2 regions of the Bacteroides sp. NSJ-39 genome follow, and region 2 is predicted to be linked to the other one. Evidence: riboswitches for the same ligand, from Rfam matches in the RefSeq annotation. Region 2 holds a riboswitch; the other holds the start of a gene.

Region 1 (3,358 bases), on a different contig from region 2:
GTCCGCTTGCAGTCCTAATCCCGCTTCGTATGCCTGTCTTCCGGCTTCGGTGGCAGTTTTGAAAGCCTTCGCCATTTCTACCGGGTTTCCGGCAACGGCAATTGCTGTATTTACCAGTACCGCGGAAGCTCCCAGTTCCATTGCTTCAGCGGCATGGCTTGGCGCACCGATACCTGCATCAACGACAACAGGGATACCTGCCTGCTCGATAATAATCTGTAGGAATTCTTTAGTCTGCAATCCTTTATTTGTGCCGATCGGAGCGCCGAGAGGCATAACGGTAGCTGCTCCGGCTTCTTCCAATCGTTTACAAAGCACGGGGTCTGCCTGACAATAAGGCAATACGACGAAACCTAATTTCACCAACTCTTCCGTAGCTTTCAGTGTCTCGATAGAGTCGGGGAGCAGGTAGCGGGGATCGGGGTGAATCTCTAGTTTCAGCCAATTCGTTCCGAACGCTTCACGCGCCATTTGTGCGGCAAACACAGCCTCTTCCGCATCGCGTACACCGGAAGTGTTGGGTAATAACTGGATATTCGGATGGATAATATGTTTCAGCATATCGTCCTCTTTGTTGTCCATGTCAATACGTTTCATGGCAACCGTTACCATTTCTGTGCCCGAAGCCAGAATAGATTGCTCCATTATTTCATTGGAGTTGAATTTTCCTGTTCCCAAGAAAAGGCGTGAGCTGAATTCACGTCCTGCAATTACTAACTTTTCCATGTCTTTTGGAATTTAGAATTATAGATGTTGATTTATGAATTACTTAGAATCTTCCGTGTTTCCTCTACCGGATTTTCCGCCCGGAGAATCGTTCCGGACAAGGCGATGCCATTGACTCCTGTGCGGAGGATATCGGGGATATCTTCGTTGGTGATTCCTCCGATAGCTACTACCGGAAGGTTGATATTCGCTTCTTTCATTTGTGAAAGGATGGAAGCGTAACCTTCCAGACCGAGTACGGGACTTAAATTCTTTTTAGTGGTGGTGAAGCGGAAGGGACCGATCCCCAAGTAATCGGCTCCGGCGCGGTAATGTTGTACGACATCCTCGAAGGTATTGGCCGTGCCACCGATGATAAAGGCTTCTCCGAGTATCTGTCGTGCCTGGTCGATGGGCATATCCTTCTTTCCCAGATGTACACCGTCCACTTCCAGTTTCTTGACTAATTCGACATGATCATCGAGAACTAAGATGGCTTCGTGTTCCTTACAGAGTGGCTTCAGTTGCAGCGCCACTTGTTCCACCTCCTCAAGAGGAGCTTCTTTCATGCGTAGTTGGATCCATTTGCACCCTCCTTCGAGTGCCATACGTGCCGATTCGAAATATGAATACCGTTCGGTCTGATGTGTGATAAATTGCAGACTAATCATTTTCTTATCCTCCGCAAGCCGCCTTGATAATTACCAGATTGTCATTCTCATGCAATACGAAACGTTCCCATTCGGTACGGGGAATCATTTTGTTGTTTACCGCGATAGCAATGCCTTGAACGGGAAGTTCGAGTTGCGTCGTCAGCTGTGTAAGGGTAGAGTTGGGAATAAGTTCCACCTCTTTGTTGTTCACTTGTACTTTCATTGTCCTATCAGAATAAATAAGTTGAAAGTAAATACAAAGAGCGTGCTTTTACGGAAAGGCGATAAGAAGAAACACAATCCCTACGTCAGTGCTAACTGCATCAGGTTCTTAGGGTATAATCTCAGCCCCTCATGGGGCACCCCTTTGTCTTTACGGGAGCAAAGTAAGTGAAAAAGAAACATAAAAACACTACATCGGTTGATTTTTTTTCATTTTTCTGTCGGATATTTGTGTTGGTGGCATCTATATAGCCTAAACAAGGTCGCTGTGAAAATCACAACGACCTTGTTCAAGTATAGTTTAGTCAGTAAATCCGTTACATTCTGTTTTCCACCACATCCCAGTCGATGATACTCCACAGAGCATTGACATGGTCGGCGCGACGGTTCTGGTAATCCAGGTAGTAAGAGTGTTCCCACACGTCAAAACCGAGAAGCGGTTTCAATCCGGCACGTACAGGGTTACTGCCGTTTCCTTCTTTGGTGATGTGCAGTTTTCCGTTTTTATCAACGGACAACCAGGCCCATCCTGAACCGAATAATCCTACCGCTGCCGCATTGAATTCTTTCTTGAAGTTTTCAAAGCTGCCGAAGTCACGCTTGATGGCTTCTCCCAGTTTGCCTGTCGGTTCTTTCTTGGCAGGTTTGGGGGCAAATTGCAGGAAATATAGATTGTGGTTCAATACTTGTCCGGCGTTATTGAATATAGCTCCGTCCGGTGCGGTGGCAACGATTTCTTCCACCTTTTTACCTTCATATTCGGTTCCGGGCACGAGGCTGTTCAGATTATTTACATACGTTTGTAGATGTTTCCCGTAATGGAAATCTATCGTTTGCTGACTGATTACAGGTTCCAACGCATTGTTTGCGTAAGGAAGTTTAGGCATTTCGTAAGTCATGGTCATCATAATTAAAGACATTAATATAGTATTCATAATGTTACAAGTTTTAAATGGCTTGTTATACTATAATAACAGAAGCATTTGGTAAAAGGTTCGCAGTATCTTCACTTTTATTTATAAATATACTGTACCCGTTCCACCTCTTGGGGATTTCCGCGATTTATACGGCAGACCCATTGCCCTGTATTATCATATTCATAATAAGAATTTCCGTCAATCGGATTGCCATATTTATCATACATACAAGTCAGGTAACCGGATGTTTTCTGGTTATTGCCTAAAATACGCTGATAAGCTATCTGAGTCAAATAACCGTATTTGTCATATTCATAAGTATCTTTTTGGGAGATAACCTGATCGGCGGGGTTAGCCATAAGCAGGTTCTGATGTTGCGATGCGGTCAATCTGCCTTTTTCATCATACTTGTTCGCTGTGTATGCTTGGAGTTCTCCGTTCTTATTATATTCTTTGGCTTCAGTCAATAAGCCTTGTTTATTGTATGTGCTGATAATCGACCTTCCGTCCATATATTTAAGTGAATCGCTCTCGATGCTCCCGTCGGCACCGATACGGCGTGTCCTTCGGTAAATGTCCGTTTTGGTCTTGGGATTTGTCTGCACTTCAAAAATGCAGTGGCCTTGAGGGTCATATAGTCTGTTTGTTTGCACCTCCTCACTCACCTGACCGTTTTTCATAGTCAGGGATAATATAGAGACAAGCTGCCCCTTGTCATTGTACGAATAAGTGATTGACACATTCCCAGTGCTGTCGTTGGCGGCAGACTTGATCAGTCGTCCCGCATTGTAATATTTTACGGAAGTGGGAGTGGAGATGATTGTCTGTAGAATGAATGGAGCTCGTAGCGCATTGGCTTGA
Region 2 (3,358 bases):
TTCGGATTGATTTGCCAGAAAAGTCCGGCTTTCGGATTGAAGAAGCTGAAGTGTTCTCTCACATCCAGTCGCTGCAAACGCTCGGGGGTAGCGGTGAAGTCCCATTTATCATTATCCCCATCAATCGTATAACGGATATAACGGTATTGCAGATCTGCGTAGGCACTCAGGCTGCCGGTCAGTTGGTAATTGGCTTTCAAATAGACATTCCCGTCCGTCTTTCCGCCGTTATTACGGTAATACTCATGTTCCGGGTCGAGTTGTTCGGTATAATTCTTTACCCACAAAACTTTTCCATAATGGTCGTTACTGTATCGGTTGAGTCCGCCGCCTAGCGAAGCGTTCAGTCTTTCATTCTGGTAATTCAGAGAGAAGATACCACCGCCGAAATCACTATCCACCAACTTCTGGCGTACGAGATTTGTTTTCTTCTGCGGTTCGCTGTTATCCGGCAGGTAGAAAGGCTTCAAACCATATTCCTTCAATGTACGTCCGTTCTTGTATTCCTGATAATAACCGAAGCCATTGGTATAATGGAAAGCGATATTCAGATTCCATGCCGGAGAGAAGATATGATTGAATAGAAGTTGATAATGTGTCTGTCGGTAATTATCCGTTTGATCATCATAAAAGCCGATCGGATTACCTTTTCCTTTATTATCATCCAGAATGACTCCGTTCGGATTATATGTCCGGTCGTTCTCCAGTTGTTCTTTGCTGATACCGTCCCAAGCATGATAAGTCTTCTCCTTTCCACCGAAAGTGATAAACTTGATCGTTGTGCTCTCACCGAAGTAACCGCCTTGCACGAAATATGATTTCAGGTCTGATGAGGCGCGGTCGCGGTATCCGTCACTCTGGATATTAGAGAGCCGCGCATCGAATGCCCAATATTTGTTAATCAGCCCGGTCCCGACTTTGACCGTTTCTTTGTGCGTGTTGAATGAACCGTAAGAACCGGAAACTTCGGCGTATGGTTGGGATGAAATGCTTTGCGTACGCATATTGATACTGGCGCCGAATGCTCCCGAACCGTTGGTCGATGTGCCTGCTCCCCGTTGAATCTGCATATCTTCCAGAGAAGAGGCGAAATCGGGAGTATTTACCCAGAAGATGGCGTGGCTCTCAGCATCGTTCATCGGAATACCGTTGGCGGTGACGTTAATACGGGTAGCGTCCGTTCCGCGAACGCGAATCGTAGTATATCCTACTCCCGCCCCGGCATCTGAAGTTGTCAGTACGGAAGGAGTGGTAGATAATAGGAATGGGATATCCTGTCCGAAATTCTGTTTACTGATCTGTTCTTTTCTTACATTGGTGAATGCTACCGGAGTTTTCGCCGTAGCACGCGTGGATACTACCTGCACTTCTTGCAGGTTTACAACTTTCAGACTGTCCGCTTTAGCACTCGTCTGTGCATGGACAGCGAAGCCTGCGCCCGATAAGGCGATGGCCATCATAACAATTCTTTTCATCTTGCTTATTTGTTAGTTCTCTACGCCGGCATTACCCGGTTCAGATTCTATGGGTATGTTCTCAGCCCGTCATGTTAAGGCACCCCTACTAGTGAATCGGATGCAAAAATACAGCATTTACAGGAGGAAAGCAAAAAAAACTTTTAGATTTGCTAAAAACAATATAACTTTGCAATTCGTTGAAAAGGACAAACAATCATTTATTCATTTAATACATTTAGATTATGTTACTATTATTTCAAGCGACACAAGCTGCGGATTCCGTGCAAGTGGCCGCAGATGAGCTGATGAAAGAGGCGATTGCCAACGCTGAAGGTTTGGACAAGCTTTCATTGATAACCCAGCAACTGATAGACTTCGGTATTCGTGCCGGAGAACGTATCCTGATAGCGGTCATTGTTTTTATTGTAGGGCGTTTCCTTATTTCGATGCTCAAAAATTTTGTAGGGCGTTTGATGGATAAGAGAAAGGTTGATATAAGTATCAAAACTTTCGTCCGGAGTTTGGTGAATATCCTATTGACTATCCTGTTGATTATTTCGGTTGTCGGTGCTTTGGGAGTAGAAACAACTTCGTTTGCGGCTTTGCTGGCATCTGCTGGTGTGGCTGTCGGTATGGCGTTATCCGGTAACTTGCAGAACTTTGCCGGAGGACTGATCGTGTTGCTGTTCAAACCTTATAAAGTAGGTGATTGGATTGAAAGTCAGGGCGTTTCGGGTACAGTAAAAGAAATACAGATTTTCCACACTATTCTAACTACTGCGGATAACAAAGTGATTTATGTACCGAACGGAGCGATGAGTAGCGGTGTGGTTACCAATTATAGCAATCAGGTGACTCGTCGTGTAGAGTGGATTGTAGGAATCGATTATGGAGAAGATTATGACAAGGTACAGGAAGTCGTTTATGAGATTCTTGCTGCCGATAAGCGTATCCTGAATGAACCCGCCCCGTTTGTAGCTCTTCATGCATTGGACGCAAGCAGTGTGAATGTAGTTGCGCGTGTTTGGGTGAACAGCTCGGATTATTGGGGAGTTTATTTCGACATCAACAAGGCTATTTACGAAACCTTCAATGAAAAGGGTATCAATTTCCCGTTCCCGCAGCTTACAGTGCATCAAGGCTGATTATTATACCGTATATAATAGAAAACGAAAGAGTCTCACTTTTGTGGAACTCTCTCGTTTTATTTAGAACAATAGTCTGGTGTGATTGAATGAATTTACTTTTATTTAATACCGAAATCTTCGGCTAGCTCGTATCTGTCTTCTTTAATCCCCAGTACGTGATTGATTTTCCTTCTTTTTTCAAGATCCTTGAAGTAATTTTCTACGACCTGATAGAGATTAAAGTTTGTAGTAGATCCGGCGGCTAAATCGAGTGACTCCACTAGCTTTTCTACGGCTTGATGGATTTTCTCTGCGTCTATCAGATGCAGTTCGTTGCTGTGTATTAAATATTTTTCCATGACTGCAATGTTTTTAATGTTATATAGGTATAACATCCCGCAGTCATGGAAAGTTCAATGATTGAATGTTAGATTTTCGCAAGCGCCTGATCCAGATCCGCAATCAGGTCATCGATATGTTCCGTTCCAATGGATAGACGTACGGTGCCCGGATAAATCTCCTGTTCGGCTAGCTCCTGTGCATTGAGCTGTGAATGGGTAGTGCTTGCTGGGTGGATCACCAATGATTTCACATCGGCAACATTGGCAAGCAGGGAGAAAATCTCCAGACTGTCGATGAAGCGGTGTGCTTCTTCTTGTCCGCCTTTTACCTCGAAAGTAAAAATGGAACCGGCACCGTTCGGGAAGTAACGTTGATACAGTGCATGGTCAGGATGATTGGATAATGACGGATGGTTCACTTTCTTCACTTTCG

Evidence for each region. Region 2 has a riboswitch for thiamine pyrophosphate ahead of H8S63_RS17215 (TonB-dependent receptor). Riboswitches for the same ligand answer to the same signal wherever they lie in the genome.
Region 1: another riboswitch for thiamine pyrophosphate. It lies ahead of thiS (sulfur carrier protein ThiS); the one in region 2 lies ahead of H8S63_RS17215 (TonB-dependent receptor).

The regions. Positions count from the first base shown of each region.
Region 1 covers NZ_JACOOB010000001.1:35,960-39,317, forward strand. Annotated here, with positions in the region: gene H8S63_RS00170 (thiazole synthase) at 1-726, opposite strand, end outside; gene H8S63_RS00175 (thiamine phosphate synthase) at 759-1,376, opposite strand; gene thiS (sulfur carrier protein ThiS) at 1,381-1,581, opposite strand; TPP riboswitch at 1,642-1,735, opposite strand; gene H8S63_RS00185 (superoxide dismutase) at 1,898-2,515, opposite strand; gene H8S63_RS00190 (RHS repeat protein) at 2,593-3,358, opposite strand, start outside.
Region 2 covers NZ_JACOOB010000020.1:30,382-33,739, reverse strand. Annotated here, with positions in the region: gene H8S63_RS17215 (TonB-dependent receptor) at 1-1,475, opposite strand, end outside; TPP riboswitch at 1,476-1,572, opposite strand; gene H8S63_RS17210 (mechanosensitive ion channel family protein) at 1,700-2,602, shown strand; gene H8S63_RS17205 (hypothetical protein) at 2,704-2,943, opposite strand; gene H8S63_RS17200 (O-acetylhomoserine aminocarboxypropyltransferase/cysteine synthase family protein) at 3,012-3,358, opposite strand, start outside.